2 regions of the Streptomyces sp. NPDC050528 genome follow, and region 1 is predicted to be linked to the other one. Evidence: riboswitches for the same ligand, from Rfam matches in the RefSeq annotation. Region 1 holds a riboswitch; the other holds the start of a gene.
The links. A riboswitch is a leader RNA that binds a small molecule or an ion and turns the genes downstream of it on or off. The one in region 1 is predicted to bind S-adenosylmethionine.

Region 1 (5,101 bases):
GAACGCCCGGTTGTACGTCTCGTACGACGCCCACTGACGCCGGAACTCCGCGTCGAAGACCGGCTCCAGCGGGGTCTGGTACAGCATGTGGTGGACGAACCACAGCACGGAGTTGGCGATGCCGTTGTACGCGTCGGTGTGCACGTCCGCCGGGATGTCGAGCATCCGTACGCCGTCCTCGCCGACCCCGCGCCGCACCGCCTCGCGGTCGCCGTCGGAGAGCGCCGAGCACACCCACAGCGCGTCGGCGTCAGGACCGATGGCCGACAGCCCGGACACCAGCCCGCCGCCACCGCGCTTGGCGCGCAGCGAACCGTCGTCGCCCACCTCGTACGAGACGGGACCGCGATTGGACGCGACGAGCACCTGAGCAGCACCGCGAGGGGGCGTGGAAGCCGTAGAAGCCGTGGAAGCCATACGCCACAACCTAGCCCGGGCCGGAAACGCTCAAACGTACGGACGGCCGTCGGCGGACTGTAGGAGTCCGTATACGACCGTCCGTGAGCGTCTGTAACTGTGCGGTTATGCGACCTTGCGTGACTGATATTCGGTGATGTCCGCCATCGGCGGGCGTTCCTCCGTGTCCACGGAGTACGTGCGCGGCTCGAAGCCGTCCGGACCCCGTTCGAACTGGGTGAGGGACGGGCGGATCAGGTGGCCGCGGGCCAGCCGCAGCTGGGCCGTGCGGTAGATCTGCGCGGCCATCCGGCCCAGCGCCTGGCCGTCCTGGTGGCGGTGCTTGCGCACACCGACGTCGACCTGGGCGAGGGCGTCGAGGCCCACCAGGTGCAACGCGTCGACCAGCATGCCCAGTTCGACGCCGTAGCCGACCGGGAAGGGGAGCTGCTCCAGCAGCGAGCGGCGGGCCGCGTACTCGCCGCCGAGCGGCTGCACGAAACCGGCCAGCTGCGGCCAGTGCATGTTCAGCAGCGGGCGGGCCATCAGCTCGGTGACCCGGCCGCCCTGTCCGGCCGCGCCGCCGAGCGGGCGGTCGTACATCGCCTTGACGAGGTCGACGCCGGGGTCGGTGAGCAGCGGGCCCACGATCCCGGTGACGAAGTCGGAGGAGAACTCCTTCAGGTCCGCGTCGACGAACGCGACGATGTCACCGCTCGTCACCAGCAGCGAGCGCCACAGCACCTCGCCCTTGCCGGGCACGGCGGGGATGCGGGGCAGGATGTCGTCCCGGTGCACGACCCGGGCGCCCGCCGCGGCGGCCACCTCGGAGGTGCGGTCGGTGGACCCCGAGTCGACGACGACGATCTCGTCGACGAGCGGGACCTGCTGCATGAGGTCGTGACGGATGATCGCGACGATCTCGCCGACCGTCGCTTCCTCGTTGAGCGCGGGCAGCACGACGGACACCGACTGGCCCGTGCGGTGCTTCGCGGCCAGGATCTTGTGGAGCGGCCGGTCGGTCATGGACCAGGAGCGGGTGCTCAGCCAGTGCTCGACTTCCTTCAGCACGTTGCGCGGCTCCTCTGCGTTCTCTCGGCGAGAGGTGATCACACAGAGTGTGTGATCCATCTCGCGGTTCGGACGGCTCACTCAACTGTCCTGGCCTTCGGTTACAGTCTTGAACAACGCTGATGACCATCGCATGTCGGGGGCCGTCAACGCTCACGCAAGTGACACAACCGCATACACAACTGAACACCGCTCATCCAGAGGGGCAGAGGGATACGGCCCGATGAAGCCCCGGCAACCCTCCAGCCGGTCTTGTCACGTTGACGTGGTGAGGCTCCCGGCTCGGGAAGGTGCCAAATCCGTCTCACGGCGAGATGCGTCGTGAGGAAGATGAGGAGAAAGGGCCTCCCCTCCATGGCTGCGCAGACTGTCGCAAGCACCACGAACTCCGCGAACACCGCCAACTCCGTAGACCTCGGCCCCGCCGCCGCGCTCTCGTGCCGCGAGTGCGGCCACCGCGTCCCGCTCGGTCCGGTCTTCGCCTGCGAGGAGTGTTTCGGCCCGCTGGAGATCGCCTACGACTTCTCGGCCTACGACACCGAAGAGCTCCGCAAGCGCATCGAAGCGGGCCCCGCGAACATCTGGCGTTACGCGCCCCTGCTGCCCGTCCCCGCCGACGTGGCCGACAAGCCGAACATCAACCCCGGCTGGACCAAGCTCGTCCAGGCCGACAACCTCGCCCGCGAACTGGGCGTCGACGCGGGCAAGCTGTTCGTCAAGGACGACTCCGGCAACCCGACGCACTCCTTCAAGGACCGCGTCGTGGCGCAGGCCATCGAAGCGGCCCGCGCGTTCGACTTCACCACCCTCTCCTGCTCCTCCACCGGCAACCTCGCGGGCGCCGTCGGCGCCGCCGCCGCGCGGGCCGGCTTCCGCTCCTGCGTGTTCATCCCGCACGACCTGGAGCAGGGCAAGGTCGTCATGGCCGCGATCTACGGCGGCGAGCTCGTCGGCATCGAGGGCAACTACGACGACGTGAACCGTTTCTGCTCCGAGCTGATCGGCGACCCGGCGGGCGAGGGCTGGGGGTTCGTCAACGTCAACCTCCGGCCGTACTACGCGGAGGGCTCCAAGACCCTCGCGTACGAGATCTGCGAGCAGCTGGGGTGGAAGCTTCCGGACCAGCTCGTGGTGCCCATCGCCTCCGGGTCGCAGCTCACGAAGATCGACAAGGGCTTGCAGGAGCTGATCAAGCTCGGGCTCGTCGAGGACAAGCCGTACAAGATCTTCGGCGCGCAGGCGGAAGGGTGTTCGCCGGTTTCCGTCGCCTACAAGGCGGGGCATGACGTCGTACGGCCGCAGAAGCCGAACACGATCGCGAAGTCGCTGGCGATCGGGAACCCGGCGGACGGGCCGTATGTCCTGGACATTGCCCGGCGTACGGGTGGGGCGGTCGAGGACGTCAACGACGAGCAGGTTGTTGACGCGATCAAGTTGCTGGCTCGGACCGAGGGGATCTTTGCGGAGACCGCGGGTGGGGTGACCGTTGGTGTGGCGAAGAAGCTGATCGAGAACGGGCTGCTGGATCCGACGCTGGTCACTGTCGTGCTGAACACCGGGGACGGTCTGAAGACGTTGGATGCGGTGGCCGGTACCGGGCTCACCGCGACGATCCGGCCGAGTCTTGAGTCGTTCAGGGAAGCCGGGCTTGCGTCGTAGCGTCGTTTTTTGGCTGCGGGCCCGTGGGGGCTGGTCGCGCAGTTCCCCGCGCCCCTAGGGCAATCATCTGACCGGAGGTTTCATCGTGAGCGTTAGTGTCCGCATCCCTACCATTCTCCGCACCTACACCGGCGGGCAGGCTGAAGTTACCGCCGAAGGTGCCACCCTCGCCGAGGTCATCACCGACCTTGAGAAGAACCACGCCGGGATCTCCGCCCGCGTCCTGGACGATCAGGGCAAGCTGCGGCGGTTCGTCAACGTGTACGTGAACGATGACGACGTGCGGTTCGAGCAGGGGCTGGAGACGGCCACTCCGGACGGGGCCGGGGTGTCGATCATTCCGGCCGTCGCCGGCGGCTGATAATTACCCTCGGTAACGCCGATTACCAAGAGTTCATCGAATTGCCCCCTCCGTGAGAGAAGCGGAGGGGGCAATTCTGCATGGTTGAGCGGGGTACAGTTGGGGAACGCGCTCCACTCCGCATGCCGGACGCATATGAGTACCGGCTCCGCGTGCGATGAGAAGCAGCCAAAGTGTGCATTCCTTTTGCGCGTTATGTTCCCTTTATGGGGCCCGACTTGCCCTGAAGTCGGACGAATTCTCCGTATATTCCCGACCGGTCCTGCCCGGAATTCTCGTCGGATTGACCTGTTGCAGACGGCAGTTGGACGGATACATTCGGCCGCGGTCGACGCGTTCCGGCGCACGCCCCCAATCCTGTGGGGGGTGAGGTCTGACCCGGATCCGCGAAGTGCGGGTCCGTGCAAGGGCCAGTAATAGGGGAGTTAGGCATGGCTCAGGGCACCGTCAAATGGTTCAACGCGGAGAAGGGGTACGGCTTCATCGCGGTCGACGGTGGTGCGGATGTTTTCGTCCACTACAGCGCGATTCAGATGGACGGCTACCGCACCCTGGAAGAGGGTCAGCGGGTCGATTTCGAGATCTCGCAGGGTCAGAAGGGGCCGCAGGCGGACATGGTCCGGCTCGCGACCGGCTGAAGCACGCGCCGACGAACAGCAGCGACGTTCTTCGTTCCTCACCGAAGGGCTCGTACTCCTGGGGGGTCACCTCCTGGGGTACGGGCCCTTCGGCATGCCCGGAGCGGCGGCCGGGGTGGGGGCCGTCAAGAGGGCCGGGGTGGGTGCCAGAACCTGGGAGCCGCTTGCACTCGACCATGCCGAGTGCTAATCATTGGCGTTAGCACTCTGAAGGTGAGAGTGATAACGAAGGATCGGGTCGGTGAGGCCCGCAGGCCAGGTGGCGCAAGGAGCCACGGGGCAGGCGAGCCGTCCGTCGCGGGCGCCAGCGCGGTCCGGAGCAATCCACCCCAGTCCGGGAGGACCACTTCACATGGCCAAGATCATCGCGTTCGACGAGGAGGCGCGGCGAGGCCTTGAGCGCGGCATGAACCAGCTCGCCGACGCCGTCAAGGTCACCCTCGGCCCCAAGGGCCGCAACGTCGTCCTTGAGAAGAAGTGGGGCGCCCCCACGATCACCAACGATGGTGTCTCCATCGCCAAGGAGATCGAGCTGGAGGACCCGTACGAGAAGATCGGCGCCGAGCTGGTCAAGGAAGTCGCCAAGAAGACGGACGACGTCGCCGGCGACGGTACGACCACCGCGACCGTGCTCGCCCAGGCCCTTGTCAAGGAAGGCCTGCGCAACGTAGCCGCGGGCGCCAACCCGATGGCCCTCAAGCGCGGTATCGAGAAGGCCGTCGAGGCCGTCTCCGGTGCCCTCCTTGAGCAGGCCAAGGACGTGGAGACCAAGGAGCAGATCGCTTCTACGGCCTCCATCTCCGCCGCCGACACCCAGATCGGCGAGCTCATCGCCGAGGCGATGGACAAGGTCGGCAAGGAAGGCGTCATCACCGTCGAGGAGTCCCAGACCTTCGGTCTGGAGCTGGAGCTCACCGAGGGTATGCGCTTCGACAAGGGCTACATCTCGGCGTACTTCGCCACCGACATGGAGCGT
Region 2 (5,101 bases), on a different contig from region 1:
TGCCGAGGAGGGTGCGGACCAGGGGGTGGGCGCAGAAGAGGCCGTCGCGGACGCCGATGCCGTACTCGGCGGAGAGGGCGGCGGCGAAGTGGGAACTGTTCCAGCCGTCGACCACGAAGGAGATCACGCCGACGCGTGGGGCGTCGTCGCCGAACAGGGACAGGACCTTGACCTGCGGGACCTCGGCCAGGCCGGCCCGCACCTTCCCGATCAGGTGCTGCTCGCGCGCGACCAGCGTGTCGAAGCCGGCCTCGGTCAGGGCCTTGCAGGCCGACGCGATGGAGTAGGCGCCGATGACATTGGGTGAGCCCGCTTCATGCCGCGCGGCGCTCTCGTGCCACTCCACGTCCACTCCCCCGTCCTCGCGCCGGGTGACCTTGCGGCTGGCGCCGCCGCCCGCGAGGTAGGGGTCGGCGGCCTGGAGCCAGTCGGCGCGGCCGGCGAGGACGCCCGAGCCGAAGGGGGCGTAGAGCTTGTGGCCGGAGAAGGCGATCCAGTCGACGTCGAGGTCCTGGACGGAGACCGGGTGGTGCGGGGCGAGTTGGGCGGCGTCGAGGACGATCCGGGCGCCGTGGGCGTGGGCCGCGGCCGCCAACTCCCGTACGGGCCACAGCTCGCCGGTGACGTTCGAGGCGCCGGTGACGCAGACCAGGGCCGGGCCCTGGGGGTCGCGGGCGGCAAGGGCCTGCACCAGGGTCTCGACGGCCTGGGCCGGGGTGCGCGGGGCGTTGAGGTAGGTGACCCGGGCGTCCTTCCAGGGGAGCAGGGACGCGTGGTGCTCGGTCTCGAAGACGAAGACCTGGCAGTCGGCGGGGAGGGCCGCGGCGAGGAGGTTCAGGGAGTCCGTGGTGGAGCGGGTGAAGATCAGCTGGTCGTCGGGGCGGCAGTCCAGGAACTCCTCGACCGTCTTCCGCGCGTTCTCGAACAGGTCCGTGGAGAGCTGCGAGAGGTAACCGGCGCCGCGGTGCACGCTGCCGTAGTACGGGGCGTAGGCCGCCACGTCGTCCCAGACGCGCTGGAGGGCGGGGGCGCTGGCCGCGTAGTCGAGGGCCGCGTAGGTGACTTCGCCGCCCGTGACGAGCGGGACGGTGACATCCCGGCCGAGAACGGGCAGCGGGGCACAAATAGTCGTAGCGGCGGCAACGGTGGAGACAGACATGGCGAACTCCCGTGAGAGGCAGGCGAATTCACTGCGCGAGCGGACAGGCTTCGGCGCAGGAAAGAGTGAAGGGGATGTGCGGAGTGGGGGCTTCGCGCCCTATCGCATTCGCTTGCTCACAGAGAGCTCCCTCGATGACCAGGACCCCTGGTGTCTTTCGAGGGGCCCGCGCTTGCCGCAGACCTCGCTGCCTACGGCCTGGTCTTCACCCGGGGCACCCCGCCACGGACGGAGGGTTGCCGGACAGTCGGCCGGGGCCTCATGACTGTCACTCATGACCTGGTCGGAAAATTTACGTGAGGTGATCGTCGTCCCGCAACCCGTGTCCGGATCGCGGGACGACGACCGCCGGCGGCTACCTGTTGGTGGCGGCCGCCCACCGCTCCAGCGTGCGCTTGGCCGCCCCCGAGTCGATCGACTCCGCGGCCTTGTCCATCCCGGCCCGGATCCGGTCCGCCAACGGCCCGTCCCCGGCCTCCAGGGCCACCAGCGCGGCCGCCGAGTTCAGGAGTACGGCATCCCGCACGGGGCCCGTCTCGCCGTCCAGGAGACGGCGGGCGACGCCGGCGTTGTACTCGGGGTCGGCACCGCGCAGCGCCTCCACCGGGACCAGTTCGAGGCCTACGTCCCTCGGGTCGAAGGTCTCCTCGGTGACCTTGCCGTCGCGGACGATCCACACCCGGGAGGTGGCGGTGGTCGTCAGCTCGTCGAGGCCGTCGTCGCCGCGGAACACGAGCGAGGAGTTGCCTCGCTCGGCGAAGACGCCCGCGATGATGGGTGCCATCCGCGGGTCGGCGACCCCGACCGCCTGGGCGCGCACCTTCGCGGGGTTGGTCAGCGGGCCCAGCGCGTTGAACACCGTGCGGATGCCCAACTGGCCGCGCGCGGCGCCCGCGTGACGCAGGGCCGGGTGGAACTTGATCGCGAAGCAGAAGGTGATCCCGGCCTCCTCGGCGACCTCGGCCACCCGCTTGGGGGTCAGTTCCAGGTTGACGCCGAGCCGCTCCAGGACGTCGGAGGCGCCGGACGCGGAGGACGCGGCCCGGTTGCCGTGCTTGACGACCTTCGCGCCCGTGCCGGCGATCACGATCGAGGACATCGTGGAGATGTTCACCGTCTTCGCGCCGTCGCCGCCGGTGCCGACGATGTCCACCGTCTCCCCGGACACGTCGATCACGTTCGCGTGCGCGTACATCGCGCGCACGAGACCGGTGATCTCCTCGACGGTCTCCCCCTTGGCCCGCAACGCCACCACGAACCCGGCGATCTGCGCGTCCGTCGCCTCGCCGCGCATGATCTGGTCCATCGCCCAGAACGTGGCATCGGCGTCCTGGTCCTGGCCGTACAGCAGCGAGTTCAGTACCTCGGGCCAGGAACGGGCCGCCGCGGTGTCGCCTCCAGCGGGGGTCACAGCGCTCATGGGGCCGCTCCTGATGGTCGTAGACAAAGTGTGACCCCACCCTATCCAGCCCCGACGGCGCCGAAGGGCACTGTCCGCACACCGGACCGCGGTGCGGTCAGCCGAAGGTGACCGGGAGGTGGTGGAGTCCGCGGAGCATCAGGCTGGGGCGCCAGACGAGGGCGTCCGGGTCGGTGTCGAGTGCCAGTCGCGGGCAGCGCTCCAGCAGGGTGCGGAAGGCGACCGCGGCCTGCATCCGGGCCAGTGGTGCGCCCAGGCAGTGGTGGATGCCGTAGCCGAACGCCATGTGGCCGCGGGCGTCCCGCCGGATGTCGAAGCGGTCGGGGTCCGCGAAGCGCCCGGAGTCGCGGGAGGCCGCGGCCAGGACCACGGCGACCGATTCGCCGCTGTCGACGAGCGTCCCGCCGATCTCCACCGGTTCCTTGGTGTAGCGGAACGCCGTGGTCTCCACCGGGCCCTCGTAGCGGAGCATCTCCTCGACCGCTTTCTCCATCAGCGACCAGTCGGCTCGCAGGGCCGCCAGTTGATCGGGGTGCCGCAGCAGGGCGAGGGTTCCGCCGGAGAACAGATTGGCCGCCGTCTCGTAGCCCGCCACCAGCAGCAGGAAGGCCATGCCCAGCATCTCCTCGGCGGTCAGCCGGTCCTCCCCGTCGCCCGTGTCGCCGGCCAGCGCGCTCAACAGGTCGGTGCCCGGGGTGAGTTGCTTGGCGGCGATGAGGTCGGCCAGATAGCCGGTCATCGCCTGCGCGGCGGCACCGGCCACTTCGGGGCGGGTGAAATCGGTGCTCTCCAAGTACCAGTCGTGGAAGGCCTTGCGGTCGCCGGCCGGCACGCCGAGCAGTTCGCAGATCACCGCGAGGGGCAACGGCAGCGCGAACGCCTCGACCAGGTCCGCCCGTCCCGACGGCAGCATGGCGTCCACCAGCTCGTCCGCGATCTGCTGGACCCTCGGCCGCAGTGCCTCGATCCGTCGTGTCGTGAAGTTCCGGGCCACCAGTCCGCGCAGCCGGGTGTGCTGCGGCGGGTCCGTCTGCACCATGTTCAGGCCGATGGAGTTGCCTCCGTCGTCCTGCCACGCGGCCGAGTGCCGGATGTCGTTCGACAGCCGCGGATCGGTCAGGAGGGCGCGCGCCTCCTCGTGGCCCACGACGAGCCAGAACTCGCCCGACGCGGCCGTTCGCACCCGGTGCACCGGCCCCTGCTCGCGCATGCGGGCGTAGACCGGATAGGGGTCGTCGACGAAACCCTGGCCGTGTGCCGACAGGTCTTCGAAGTGTGTCAAGGGCATGGCGTTTCCTCACTCACATCAGTTCGCGGGCCAGGTGACGGGAAGGGCCAGCAGTCCGTGCAGGACGAGCCCGCCCGGGAGCCGGTGCGGTTCGAAGCCGGGGGCCAGGTGCAGGTCCGGCACGGTGGTGGTCAGGGTTTCCAGGGCGATACGGCCCTGCAGCCGGGCCAGGTCCGCGCCCGGGCAGGTGTGCGGGCCGTGGCCGAACGCGAGGTGGCCCGTCGGGGCGCCGCGGTCGAGCCGGAACGCCTCGGGGTCGTCGGCCGTCTCGGGGTCCCGGCCCACCGCGGCGACCATCGCGTACACCTTGGCGCCGGCCGGGATCCGTACCCCGCCGACGGCCGTGTCCTCGGTGGCCGTGCGGAGCGCGCTCTGGAGCGAGGCGGAGTGCCGGAGCCCCTCCTCCACGGCGGCCGGGACCAGGCCGGGGTCGGCGACGACCGCCTCCCACCGGTCCCGGTCCGCCAGCAGCCGGTGGACGGTGTTGGTGATGAGGTGGCCGGTGGGCTCGTGGGCGGACGGGAGCAGGCTGAGGAGGGCGGCCACGGCGTCGTCGGGCGGGCAGTCGGCCGCGGCGAGGGAGCCGAGCAGATCGTCGGCCGGGTGGCGCCGCCGGTCCTCCAGCAGGGCCCGGAAGTACGCCTCGTACGCCAACACGCTCTTCGCGCAGCGGAGTTGGTCCTCCTCGGGCAGCGGGAGGACCTGCATGAGGAGCCAGTCGTCGTTCCACGCCTTGACCATGGTGCGGTCCTCGGCCGGTACGCCGATGATGTCGCAGATCACCGCGAGGGTCAGGGGGTGGGCGAAGGCGGCGAACAGGTCGGTCTCCCCCTTGTCCCTCACCTCGCCGAGAAGCGCCTCGGCGTGTGCGCGGATCGCCGGTTCCCGCGGGCGCAGGGCGTCCGGGGTGAGCGACTGCTCCACGAGGGCGCGGAATCGGCCGTGGTCGGGCGGGTCCGTGTGGAACGGCGGCACCCGGTAGTACACCGAGTCGGCGAGGAGCTCCCGGCACGCGTCGGTGAACTCGTAGGCGCCGCGGGTGTTCTCCCGGCAGGTGAAGCGGACCGGGTCCGCCAGCACGGCGGTCACCTCCGCGCGGCCCGTCACGGCCCAGGGGCCGTGCGCGCTCAGCGGGCAGACGGGTGCGCTGTCACGGGCGGCCCGGTAGGTGTCGTACGGGTTCGCCGTGTATCCGGGGTCCGAGAGGTCGAACAGCGGGGTGGCTTCGGTCATC

Region 2: linked by a shared signal. The riboswitch ahead of ACIBK4_RS09640 (aminotransferase class V-fold PLP-dependent enzyme) and the one ahead of thrC (threonine synthase) in region 1 are both predicted to bind S-adenosylmethionine.

What each region holds. Positions count from the first base shown of each region.
Region 1 is NZ_JBITHH010000005.1:504,349-509,449, reverse strand. Features, by position in the region: gene ACIBK4_RS20565 (trehalose-6-phosphate synthase) at 1-417, opposite strand, end outside; gene ACIBK4_RS20560 (glucosyl-3-phosphoglycerate synthase) at 523-1,467, opposite strand; SAM riboswitch class I at 1,658-1,804, shown strand; gene thrC (threonine synthase) at 1,822-3,126, shown strand; gene ACIBK4_RS20550 (MoaD/ThiS family protein) at 3,212-3,487, shown strand; gene ACIBK4_RS20545 (cold-shock protein) at 3,919-4,125, shown strand; gene groL (chaperonin GroEL) at 4,478-5,101, shown strand, end outside.
Region 2 is NZ_JBITHH010000002.1:498,870-503,970, forward strand. Features, by position in the region: gene ACIBK4_RS09640 (aminotransferase class V-fold PLP-dependent enzyme) at 1-1,159, opposite strand, end outside; SAM riboswitch class IV at 1,323-1,439, opposite strand; gene trpD (anthranilate phosphoribosyltransferase) at 1,515-2,579, opposite strand; gene ACIBK4_RS09650 (cytochrome P450) at 2,677-3,867, opposite strand; gene ACIBK4_RS09655 (cytochrome P450) at 3,886-5,100, opposite strand.